DNA from 4 places in the Paenibacillus sp. FSL R7-0204 genome. Region 1 is predicted to be linked to each of the others. Evidence: predicted binding sites of a transcription regulator. Region 1 holds the regulator's gene; each other region holds the start of a gene.
The links. The regulator Rex, encoded in region 1, represses fermentation and respiration genes when NADH is low (regulators of the CRP and FNR family bind a similar motif). The targets are predictions, from matches to a motif close to TTGTGAAATATTTCACAA.
Positions count from the first base shown of each region.

Region 2: the regulator Rex is predicted to act here: its motif matches at 1,759-1,776, upstream of MKX42_RS25195 (flavocytochrome c).
Region 3: the regulator Rex is predicted to act here: its motif matches at 1,975-1,992, upstream of MKX42_RS03325 (formate/nitrite transporter family protein).
Region 4: the regulator Rex is predicted to act here: its motif matches at 1,278-1,295, upstream of adhE (bifunctional acetaldehyde-CoA/alcohol dehydrogenase).

Region 1 covers NZ_JBBOCA010000001.1:2,998,415-3,001,592, forward strand. Annotated here, with positions in the region: gene dinG (ATP-dependent DNA helicase DinG) at 1-1,375, shown strand, start outside; gene MKX42_RS13355 (redox-sensing transcriptional repressor Rex) at 1,534-2,184, shown strand; gene MKX42_RS13360 (amidohydrolase) at 2,174-3,178, shown strand, end outside.
Region 2 covers NZ_JBBOCA010000001.1:5,751,279-5,754,456, forward strand. Annotated here, with positions in the region: gene MKX42_RS25190 (NAD(P)/FAD-dependent oxidoreductase) at 1-100, shown strand, start outside; gene MKX42_RS25195 (flavocytochrome c) at 184-1,743, opposite strand; gene dcuS (DcuS/MalK family sensor histidine kinase) at 1,871-3,178, opposite strand, start outside.
Region 3 covers NZ_JBBOCA010000001.1:722,785-725,962, forward strand. Annotated here, with positions in the region: gene MKX42_RS03315 (hypothetical protein) at 1-187, shown strand, start outside; gene MKX42_RS03320 (FAD-dependent oxidoreductase) at 453-1,817, shown strand; gene MKX42_RS03325 (formate/nitrite transporter family protein) at 2,093-2,920, shown strand.
Region 4 covers NZ_JBBOCA010000001.1:2,740,796-2,743,973, forward strand. Annotated here, with positions in the region: gene MKX42_RS12030 (ABC transporter substrate-binding protein) at 1-935, shown strand, start outside; gene adhE (bifunctional acetaldehyde-CoA/alcohol dehydrogenase) at 1,371-3,178, shown strand, end outside.

The DNA.
Region 1 (3,178 bases):
CCGTCTCTACAAGGATAGCCGGAGCGGGCAACTGCCTGCCCTCCGGCAGAGTCTGCAGTCTTCGGGCAGTGAGCAGGCTTCCGAATGGAGCGGCGTGATCGACCGGATCTATCCCGATCTGCTGACGGTCAAGGAATCCTGGGATGCACTCAGCGACCGGCTCTTCAGCCTGCTGCCCGAGCGCAGCGATGCCGGGGCCGGTGAAGCAGGCCAGCTGGTGGCTCGCCTGCAGCCGGGCAAGAAGCCGAAGGATTGGGAGGAGCTGGCTGCGCTTGAGAATACGCTGAACCTCAGTCTGAGCGATATCATCCGCAAGGGTGACAAAATGCTCAGTGAGATGCGTGACACGGACAGCCAATCCTCATCGGACAGTCTTGTGACCGATATCGGCGGGTTATTCAAGGATCTGGCATCCATCAGAGAGCAGATCCGCTTCTTCATGAGCCTGAACGATGAGAATATCGTGTATTGGCTGGAGGGAAGCGGTAATTATAAAGGCAAGTCGCTGCAAATGTCTGCCGTTCCTGTAGATGTCAGTACTCAGCTCAGGGAGCTGTTCTTCGACAAGAAGAAAAGTATTGTCCTGACCTCGGCCACCTTATCCGTGGATAAGTCCTTCCAGTTCATGATTGATAATCTGGGCCTTGGTGAAGCTGCGGAGCAGGGGCGTCTGATGACTGCTCTGCTTCCTTCGCCGTTTAAGTACCGTGAGCAGGCGCTCCTGGTCATTCCCCGCGACTTCCCCAGTGTCAAGGGAAGTATAGGGGATGCCCGTTTTGTGGACACGCTTGTACACTCCCTTGCCGAGACTGCTGTAACTACACGTGGGCGGATGCTGGTGCTGTTCACCTCCTACAAGATGCTGCGGCAGGTGTATGACCCCCTTAAGGAGGCACTTGCCTCCCAGGATATCGCGGTGCTCGGACAAGGTGTGGAGGGCGGCAGCCGGAGCAAGCTGATCCGTCGCTTCCAGGACAGCCCGGCTTCGGTTCTGCTGGGTACCAGCAGTTTCTGGGAAGGGGTAGATATTCCGGGAGAAGCATTGACCTGCCTGGCGATTGTCAGATTGCCGTTCCAGCCGCCGAATCACCCGCTGGCAGAAGCGAAGTCGGAGTTGCTTCAGGCACAGAAGAAGAACCCGTTCATGAAGCTGTCCGTGCCGCAGGCTGTCATCCGCTTCAAGCAGGGCTTCGGGCGGCTGGTCCGCACGGCGCAGGACCGGGGCATCGTAATTGTGTACGATACCAGGGTAATTGAATCGTATTACGGAAAGTACTTCCTGTATTCGCTCCCCGGTCCCAAGATGGAGCATATGCTCACCGAGCAGATGGTCCCGAGAATTGCTGAATGGCTGGAAGACGGCGGGGTTTCCTAATTCATCTGCTATTGCTATTATTAATAAGTCATGATGTACCTGAAGATCCGTTCCCGCTTGCCCTGCCACTCCGGCAGGCGGCGGGATACGGTTGCTATAACCGGCATTATTTAAGAAGCGAATTTGTGATGTTACATCAACTTTAAGGAGGAGAATACATGAAATCGGATAAAATATCGGAGGCCGTCGTGCGCAGGCTCCCAGTGTACCTGCGTTTCCTGAACGATCTCCAAAAACGTGAAATCTCCACAGTCTCTTCTCAGGAGCTGGGCCAGAAGCTTGATCTGAATCCCGCCCAGATCCGTAAGGATTTGGCTTATTTCGGTGATTTCGGCAGAAAGGGCATCGGCTATGATGTATCTTATCTGATTGAGAAGATCCGCCATATCCTGAAGCTTGACCAGCAAATTAATGTTGCCCTCGTTGGAGCCGGTAATCTGGGTCATGCCTTGTCTAACTACAACGCTTACTTAAAGGATACTATGAAGATTACTGCGATCTTCGATGCCTACCCGCCTAAAGTGGGCCAGCAGATCAACTCGCTGGTTGTGCAGCCGATGGAGGAGCTAAGCAGTACCATCCGCTCGCAGGGCATCCGGATCGGGATTATTACCGTACCTGACAGCGAAGCCCAGAATGTAGCTGATATTCTTGTGGACTCCGGCATCGAGGCGATTCTGAACTTCGCACCGGTTATTCTCAAGACACCTGCCAATATCCGGATTCATGCCGCAGATTTCACCACAGATCTGCAGAGCCTGGCCTATTATTTGCATGACGGAAAGGATGAGGCAGAAGATGAGCAGTAAGATCACAATAATTAAGAACGGGTACTTTCTGGTTCCGGGCAGCGATAAGCCGGTTCTAAGCGGATATATGACCCTGGAGAATGATCTGATTACTTACATAGGTGAAGCTGAGCCGGTAGTGGAGGATGGCGCTCAGGTCGTAGACGGCAGCCGTCTGCTGTTCATGCCTGGTCTGGTCAACACCCATGGACATACTGCCATGTCACTGCTGCGCGGATACGGCGACGATATGGTGCTTCAGACTTGGCTGCAGGAGAAGATGTGGCCGATGGAAGAGAAATTCACTGGTGATGATGTATATTGGGGAACCTCATTGTCCGTACTGGAAATGCTGAAGGGCGGTACAACCACCTTCCTCGATATGTATGATCATATGGACCGGGTAGCGGAAGTAACTGAGCAGTCCGGTATTCGTGCGGTGCTGATGCGCGGCGTAATTGGGCTGTGCCCGGAAGAGGTACAGCAAGCGAAGCTCGCTGAGGCGATTGCTTTTGCCCGTAACTGGCACGGTAAGGCTGACGGCAGAATCACTACCATGCTCTCGCCGCATGCCCCGTACACCTGTCCTCCAGAGTTTTTCATGAAGTTTGTGCAGGCTGCCCATGATCTGGACCTGCCAATGCACACCCATATGTCCGAGACGCGCCATGAAGTGGAGCAGAACGTGGCCGACTACGGTCTTCGTCCAGTCGCGCATCTGGAGAAGCTGGGGATGTTCACCCGTCCTTCGCTCATTGCCCACGGGGTTCATCTGAACGATGAGGAAATCGGGATTCTGGCCCGCCATAACGTTGGCGTGTCGCATAACCCCGGCAGTAACCTGAAGCTGGCCAGCGGAGTTGCGCGTGTTCCTGAGCTGCTGCGAGCCGGGGTTAAGGTCTCCCTGGGTACAGACGGCGCGGCAAGCAACAACAATCTGGATATGTTCGAAGAGATGAGGCTGGCGGCTCTGATCCACAAGGGCGTAAGCGGTGATCCCACAGCGGTACCGGCT
Region 2 (3,178 bases), 2.8 Mb from region 1:
GCTTGCAGATACGCTGGCCGGCAAGAGCCGCCCGGAGCTGGAGCTGTTCTCGCTGACCCGGTCGGCCAAGCCGTCGCCTTCCCCGGCGATACAGTCTTAGAGCTGCAACACAGAAAGGGATGCCCGCATAGCCTGATGGCTGCGGAGCATCCCTTTTACTTGAGAACAATATAGAATAATAGCTTATTGCGCTTTTACAAATTCAGCCGCCTTAATCCCTGCCTGACGTCCGAAGATAATAATCTCGGCTACCGAGTTACCGCCGATGCGGTTCTCGCCGTGCAGCCCGCCGACCACTTCTCCTGCCGCGAACAGGCCGGTAATCGCCTTGCCCTCTTTGTTCAAGACCTCAGTGTTGGTGTTGATCACCACTCCGCCCATCGTATAGTGAATCCCAGGGCCGATCTGAATCGCATAATACGGAGCACCGGACAGATCATTATCCATACCGGTAGTTCTGCCGAACTCGGCATCCGACTTACTCTTCACCGCACTGTTCCATGTTTCCACGGTGGTCTTAAGTGCAGCGGCCGGAACCTTCATCTGATCCGCCAGTGCCTCGATGGTATCTGCGGTCTTGACTACACCCATCTTGATGTATTGGTCTACCGCCTTGACACGGGATTTCACTCCGGCGTCGAACACGAGATAAGCGGATTTCTCAGGAAGTGTATTAATTGAAGCCGTCACCTTGTCACGGGTATCCATCTCATTGCCGAAGCGCTTGCCCTCAGCAGATACAAGAATAGCCCCTTCTCCCCGGACCGCTTCACCGATCAGGTAGGATTTCTCCTGCTGTACAGTTGGGTGAACCTGAATCTGATCCAGGTCTACGGTAGTTCCGCCGACCTTCTCAATCATGGCAATGCCGTCGCCGGTGCTGCCAATCTGGTTGGTCGTTACCAGCCCTTGCAGATCCGGGCGAACCTTGGCAATCAGTTCCTTGTTGGCACCAAAGCCCCCGGTGGTTACGATAACTGCTGCTGCGCTGATCGTTTTGTCATCGGCCTGGTTGAACAGCACCTTCACGCCGTTCACCTTACCGTCCTGCACCGTAAGCTCCTTCACATCCGCATTGACGAACAGCGGAATTCCCTGCTCCTGAACATTGCGGACAAGTCCTGCTACAAGATATTGTCCCACTGCCGAGCCGTCCTCCGGACGATGGGTACGCTTCTCCTTCATACCGCCGGTAATTGTAATATTGTTCAGGCGGATTCCGATGGAATCGAGCCAGTCAATGGCCCCTGCGGATTGATCCACGAAGAAGTGCAGCAGCTCCTTATTGTTCGTATCATGTCCGCCCTTAAGGGTCTCTTCATAGAACAGTTCGTTGCTGTCTTCGATGCCCTGCTCCTTCTGGAACTTGGTCTGCGAGGCATTCATCCCAGAGGAGGATTTGGTTGTATTGCCGCCGGCTACCGGCATTTTCTCTAAGATAACCGGGTTCATGCCGGCCGCTTTGGCTTCCAGCGCAGCAGACATTCCCGCACCGCCTGCGCCGACGATGACGATATCATATTTATCTTTTAACTGATCGTACGGAGTATAGCTCGCTTCGGATGCTCCCGACACGGCCTCTGCCTTCTCTGTAGGTGCAGTGGTTGCTGCCGGCTCAGTGGCCGTGCTGCCTGCTTCCTTGCTCTCATTCTTGCTGCTGCCCGCATTGTTGTTTCCGCAGCCTGCAATTACCAGCATCACGGAGAGAATGAGGATAAGCGCCGCTGTTAATCTCTTATTCATGTGAGTTGTGCCCCCTTGTGCATATTTTCACAATTATCATAGCGCCAAAGAAGCGGGTTGTGGAACCTTCCGTAAGTTATTAAAGAGTTTTGTAACTAAAGTAAGCGGGCATGTGGACCTTAAATGTTCACATACCCTCCTCCTCCTTCACCTCATAAGGCACATCCACGATAAAATGCGCTCCCGGCCCGCAGCCGACGGCAAGCTCAAGATGGCCCCTGAGTTTGTCTACACTTTTCTTCACCAGATATAGGCCGATTCCCCGCTGTTCACCCTTGGAGGAGTAACCCTGAACGAAGATCTTCTCCCCCAGGCCCGCCGGAATTCCCGGACCGTTGTCGCTTACCTCGCATAGCAGCCGCTCCTCTTCATATTGAAAAGCAAGCTCCACCCGCTTCACGGGTTGCTCGCGGAGCTCCCCCAGCGCCTCCAGAGCATTATCCAGCAGATTGCCGGCAATCGTAATCAGCTCATGAATTACCTGCGGATCGGCAGGCTCCGGCAGATAGCTGTCTCCGGTCAACAGCAGCTCGATTCCCGCTTCGCGCGCCCTGCTCAGCTTCCCCAGCAGAAATCCGGCCATCACCGGGTCCTTGATCTGTCTCGTGATCGACCCGATCTCCTTCTGGTAATTGCTTACCGTTCCCAGAATATATTGCTGCAGCTCATCATACAGACCCATATGCGTCATGCCCATAATGACATGCAGCTTGTTCATGAACTCATGGGCACCGGAGCGCAGCGCTTCTGCATAGACCGAGACTCCCGACAGCTTCTCCGCCAGCACAGCCAGCTCGGTTTCATCCCGGAAGGTAGCAATCGCGCCAACGATGTTCCCGTTCACCCGGACTGGCAGGCTGTTCACCAAAAGAGAGCTGTCTCCCAGCTCTAGCTCCCGGTCCTGTATCCCCTCTCCCTCAGCCAATACCCGCTCCAGACCCAGCTCCGGCCAAAACTCGGCAATCTGCCGGTTCATCGCACTCCCGCCAATCCCCGCTGCCCTCAGAAGCCGCTGCGCCTCCATATTAAGGATGGTAATCCGCGCCTCCTGATCTACGGCAATAATTCCCTCGCGCGTGGATTCCAGCATCGCACTGCGTTCCTGGAGCAGCTTGGAGATGTCCTCCGGCTCCATCCCGAACACCATCCGCTTGATCCGGGCTGCGAGGATGAATGCTCCTCCCGCTCCAAGCAAGGCTCCCGAGACCAGAATCGCAATAATCGTCCACTCATTCAGCAGGACCAGCCGCTCGACCCGCTCCAGGGACAGACCGGCAATGACCACTCCCACCTGATGCCCCCGGTTGTTATAGACCGGCACGAAGCCGCGCAGGGATCTGCCGAGCGGCCCGGCCCCTTCGGAGATGCTCTCCCCTCCGCGCAGCGATATCTCCTGGCCGCCTCCCGCAAAGGGCAGACCGACCAGCGAGGCATC
Region 3 (3,178 bases), 2.3 Mb from region 1:
ATACGGAGCAAATGTAATTGGAAAACCGATTACAATGGGCTGGCGCGGCGGATACGGAGCAAATGTAATCGGAAAACCGATTACAATGGGCTGGCGCGGCGGACACGGAGCAAATGTAATCGAAAAACCAGGGCTGCGGTTCTGCCTGGCTGCCCCTTGTGCTCCTCCTGCTGTTTCCTGCTCCTGACAGACATAATGCCCCTCCTTCGGGGAAAACTAACTCAAGGTTGAAGAGCGCAGCGGCGGCACAAATGGAGTGGATGAGGCGGTGAAACTCCAAAGTTATTAAAATTTGAAATTGTGAACATTGTGAGAAAAGTCACAAAACTACTTGTAATGTGATAAATATCACAATATAATCAGTGTATAAAGTGAAAACAATCACAAATGTAAATTAAACGTAAACACAGGCCCTACTAAATAAGCTTTTCAACTTGGAGGAGGAAGAAATCATGAAAGTAGCAGTCATTGGATGTACCCACGCCGGAACGGCCGCCATTGTAAATACCGCACAGTTATACCCGGATGCACAGATTACGGTGTATGAGCGCAACGATAATATCTCGTTCCTGTCTTGCGGCATTGCCTTATACGTTGGCGGTGTGGTCAAGGACCCGCAGGGACTATTCTATTCCTCCCCGGAACAGCTGGCTGCGCTGGGTGTGCAGACGAAGATGCGCCATGAGGTAATCAACATTGACACTGCCCGCAAAACTCTAAAAGCCCGCAACCTCATGACCGGCGAGGAAATGGAAGATACGTATGACAAACTAATTATGACAACAGGCTCATGGCCGATTGTGCCTAAGCTCGAAGGAATAGACATGGAGGGCATCCTGCTCTCGAAGAACTACAATCACTCCAACACCATTATCGAAGAAGCGCAGAAGGTGAACAGAATTACTGTGGTCGGTGCCGGATATATCGGGGTCGAGCTGGTGGAAGCTTTTCAGATGAACGGCAAGGAAGTTACGCTGATTGACGGGGAAGCCCGCATCCTGAGCAAATATCTCGATGAAGAGTTCACCGCACCGATCCAGCAGTCGCTTGAGGATCACGGCATTAAGCTGGCGCTGGGCGAGAAGGTCGCCTCCTTCGCAGGTGAGAACGGCAGAGTGACTAAGGTGATCACGAGCAAGGGTGAGCATGAGACGGATCTGGTGATTCTCTGCATCGGCTTCCGTCCGAATACCGAGCTGCTGAAGGGCCAAGTCGATATGCTGCCGAACGGCGCGATTATGGTTAACGATTATATGCAGACCAGCCTGCCGGATGTCTATGCTGCCGGTGACAGCTGCGCGATTCATTACAATCCGACCGGTAAGCACGCATACATCCCGCTGGCCACCAACGCAGTGCGTATGGGAACGCTGGTGGCCCGCAATCTGGTCTCGAACACGATCCCTTACATGGGTACGCAAGGAACATCGGGCATCAAGATCTATGAAGACAATATTGCCGGAACCGGACTGACGGAAGAGGCTGCTGCAGCCGAGGGAATGGATACGGAAAGTGTGATGCTGATCGACAACTACCGTCCAGAGTTCATGCCGACCTTCGAGCAGGTTCAGGTAAAAGTGGTCTTTGACCGTGCCACCCGCCGCATTCTGGGCGCGCAAATTATGTCCAAGATGGATCTGACGCAGTCGATCAATACCGTATCGGTCTGCATCCAGAATAAGATGACGGTTGACCAGCTGGCCTTCATCGACTTCTTCTTCCAGCCGCATTACAACAAGCCTTGGAACTTCCTGAACACCGCAGGCCTTCAGGCTCTGCCGAAACCGGCTCCAGTCAAAGAACCTGTACACGTATAAAAGCTAACATTTTGCGGAGCCCGCTTAGGGCTCTTTTTTTTCTCCATCACAGAAACAACTCCCCGGCTGCTGGGATGAAGGCAATCGGTCCAATGTATGCAGATGTTTTTTTATTTTCTGCTGCGCCGCAGCGGCTTTTATGGTAAATTTGACATGTCAGTGAAAACTTTCACTTGGTTTTTCGGATAGTGACTTTTATCACGTAAATGTGATTAGGATCACGTTACAATGGCATAAAGGAACAAATTTTAAGTAATTAGAAGGGGATAGGAATCATGGCTTATAACAAACCGCAGGGAATCGCTGAAGTGACGGTAGAGAACGGAGTCAAGAAGGCACATAATCCGCTCAGCACTGTACTCATTCTTGGTTTTCTGGGAGGAGCGTTTATCGCGCTCGGATTTTTGCTGGATATTCGTGTCATTGCCGGTGCGCCTGCCGAGTGGGGGTCCATTGCTAACTTCATCGGGGCTGCGGTCTTCCCGGTAGGACTCATTCTGGTGCTGCTTGCCGGAGGGGAACTGCTGACAGGCAATATGATGGCGGTGCCGCTGGCGTTCATTGCGAAGAAGATCTCTTTCTGGGAAGTGATGAAGAATCTGGTGCTAATTACACTAAGCAACCTGGCAGGCGCCTTGTTCGTCGCTTATTTCTTCGGTCATATCGTTGGCCTTACATCAGATGGTGTGTATCTGGAGAAGCTGGTAAGTATGGCGGAGCATAAGATCGATGCTACGTTCCTGCAGGCTTTTATCTCCGGGATCGGCTGTAACTGGCTCGTAGCACTGGCGGTATGGCTGTCGTACGGGGCAGACAATTTCAGCGGCAAAATCCTCGGTATCTGGTTCCCGACCATGGCGTTTGTGGCCATCGGCTTCCAGCACGTTGTAGCTAACATGTTCCTTATCCCTGCAGCGATCTTCGAAGGACATTTTACCTGGGGCCAGTATGTGGCCAACTTCGTTCCGGTCTGGCTGGGCAATCTGACGGGCGGCGCGATCTTCGTGGCTGCTGCGTACTGGATGGCCTATCTGCGCAAAGAGCCGGGAGCAGTGAACTCGGCTGCAGGCGTCCCTGCTGCGGGCTTGAAGAAACACGCTTAATGAATACGGACTTGACCCGGTGTGAATCACATCGCCGGACTGTAACATAGCTTGGCCTAGCACTTCCTGCTTCTCGGCACCCTGCTTCAAGGGATTCGTAGAGACAGGGAGTGTTTTTGTGCCTTGTACAGCAGGATCATTCTCCGGACAAAACAAAATTCACCGTGCAATCCGATTCGGGGGAACGAAATCGGATCTCACGGTGAATAAAATAGGGAGTGTTTCATATGGATCATTACCCCGGGTTCCGGGGAACGA
Region 4 (3,178 bases), 260 kb from region 1:
GTTACGTCACTACAACAATGATCAACAAGAAGATGCTGGATGACAAAAGTGTAGCCGTACCTCCAATGGATTGGACCTGGGACGACATGTTGAACACAGCCAAAGGAGTGGCCGATCCTAAGAAGGGGATCTCCGGAATTGCGCCAATGGGTAAGGGCAACGAAGCCGGCTGGAACTGGACCAACTTCCTGTTTGAAGCAGGCGGGGAGATTCAGAAGATTGAGAACGGCAAGGTGGTGGCCACCTTCAATTCCGAAGCTGGTGTTAAAGCGCTGGACTTCTATAAAAAGCTGAGATGGGAAGCCAAAGCGGTTCCCCAGGATTGGGCGCTCGGCTGGGGTGATGCAGTAGGCGCCTTCCAGCAGGGGCGCACCGCGATGGTGATGGCCGGCTCCGATGGCGTCATTGAACAGGCGCTCAATCAGGGAGGCTTCAAGCCGGAGGATGTGCTGACCTATCCGATGCCAGCGGCAGAGAAGGGCGGCAAGCATACCGGCGTACTCGGCGGCGACTATCTGGTCATCAACCCGAATGCCAGCAAGGATGAGCAGGAGATGGCCTTCCGTTATATTACCTTCGACTATTTCTCGGATAAAGGGCTAGAGGCGCTCGACGCCATTATCAGCCAGCGTAAAACGGACGGCAAATACTATATCCCGCCGCTTCTGGATTACTATGCTGCAGATTCCGACTTCGGCAAGAAGACCAAGGCCGTCTATGACAAGTACGATATTGTATATCAGTACAGTCCCGAAATCATGGCGCTGCTGGACGGCAAGCCCGAAGCCCAGTACAACACTCAGGACTACTATGCAACGATGTCCAACGTGATCCAGGAGCTGTTCGCCAAGGAAGGTACAGACTCGAAGGCCCAGCTTGATGCGGCGGCCGCAACGGTCCAGCAGAAATTCTTCGATACGATTAAGGCAGAGTAGGTTTAGATGTCCCCCTAGAGCCGGGGGAAGAGATGGATAAGGGGGGACAGCAGAGATGCTGTCTCCTTTTTGTTAAGTTGAGATTTATATTTATATTCACACCGTCAGAGTTATTCTAGAAGAGCACCGGATGAACCGAAGTGAGGGCTTGGCATTCATGAACAGAATTCCTGAAGCCCAACCGTCATTGCAAGGCAAGATGGGCCATCAACGCTGCAGACTACCGTATTGCGTTCGCAGAATAGACAAATATCAAATAAATAATACATATAATATGGAAAAAACGCTAGTATATGATCGAATGAAAGCGCTTTGAAAACAACTCAAAAAAAACTTTAAACTTTGTGAAAGATTTCACTATACAAGGTGAAAGGGATGTGCTAAGATAAATGTATAGAAAGAAACAACCTAAAAATTGACAGGAGGACGAGGGAGATGGCAGTTAAAAACGAAGTCGCCGCCCAAGTGAAACAAACCACCGCTGAAGAATATATTCAGGTTTTGGTGGATAAAGCAAAGAAAGCCCACGAAGCGTTCATGGGCCTGGATCAAGAGCAGACAAACACAATCGTTCATGCAATGGCGCTGGCCGGACTCGACAAGCATATGTACCTGGCAAAACTGGCAGTTGAAGAAACAGGACGCGGAGTATACGAAGACAAAATCACGAAGAATATCTTCTCCACTGAATATATCTGGCACGGAATTAAGTACGACAAGACTGTAGGCGTTATTGAGGATAACGCTTATGACAGCTTCCAGAAGATTGCTGAACCAGTCGGAATCATTATGGGTATCACACCGGTAACCAACCCAACATCCACCACGATGTTTAAGGCTTTGATTTCCGCTAAGACACGTAACCCTATTATATTCGGTTTCCACCCGTCAGCGCAAGAGTGCAGCGCGGCAGCAGCCAAAATTCTGCATGATGCAGGCGTAGCAGCCGGTGCACCTGAGAACTTCATCCAATGGATTGAGCTTCCTACGATGGACAAAACAAACGCATTGATGAACAATCCGGACGTTGCACTGATTCTGGCAACCGGCGGGTCGGCAATGGTCAAAGCAGCTTACAGCTGCGGCAAACCGGCACTCGGCGTAGGTCCTGGTAACGTGCCTGCCTTCATTGAGAAGAGTGCTGACATTGATCAGGCTGTAACAGACCTTATCCTGTCGAAGACTTTTGATAATGGTATGATCTGTGCTTCCGAGCAGGCAGTCATCATTGAAGAAGCCATCTTCGACCAAGTGAAGAAGAAAATGATTGCGAACGGCTGTTACTTTGTCAACAAAGAAGAAGCAGCTAAGCTGACCAGCGGAGCAATGAACGTAGAGAAATGTGCGGTTAACCCGGCTATCGTTGGCCAATCCGCTGTTAAGATCGCTGAAATGTGCGGCATTCAGGTTCCTGCCGGAACGAAGATCCTGGTAGCTGAGCTTGAAGGTGTAGGTACTAAATATCCATTGTCCGCTGAGAAGCTGAGCCCGGTTCTGGCTTGCTACAAGGTGAAGAATGCTGACCAGGGTATCGAACGCGCAGCTCAAATCGTTGAATTTGGCGGCATGGGCCACAGCTCGGCTATCCATTCCAATAATGAAGAAGTAATCATGAAGTTCTCCAACCGTCTGCAAACTGGACGTATTCTCGTCAACTCGCCATCCACACACGGCGCAATCGGCGATATTTACAACACCAATATCCCTTCATTGACACTGGGCTGCGGATCTTACGGACGCAACTCGGTATCGCAGAACGTGACTGCCATCAATCTGATCAACGTGAAAAGGGTGAACCGTCGTACCGTGAATATGCAATGGTTTAAAGTACCTGACAAGATTTACTTCGAAAAGGGAGCCACTCAGTATCTGGCCAAAATGCCTGACATCACTCGTGTAGCAATCATCACTGACCCTATGATGGTGAAGCTCGGCTATGTTGAAAGAGTGGAGCACTACCTGCGCCAACGTCAGACGCCTGTAGCAATCGAAGTATTCTCGGAAGTTGAACCAGATCCATCGACTACTACTGTAGAAAAAGGCGCTGCTATGATGAACAGATTCCAGCCGGACTGCATCATTGCACTCGGCGGCGGTTCCCCAATGGATGCTGCCAAGGGAATGTGGCTGTTCTACGAACATCCGGATGCAGACTTCAACGGTCTGAAGCAGAAGTTCATGGATATCCGTAAACGGGTATACAAATTCCCTAAGCTCGGCAACAAAGCCAAATTCGTTGCGAT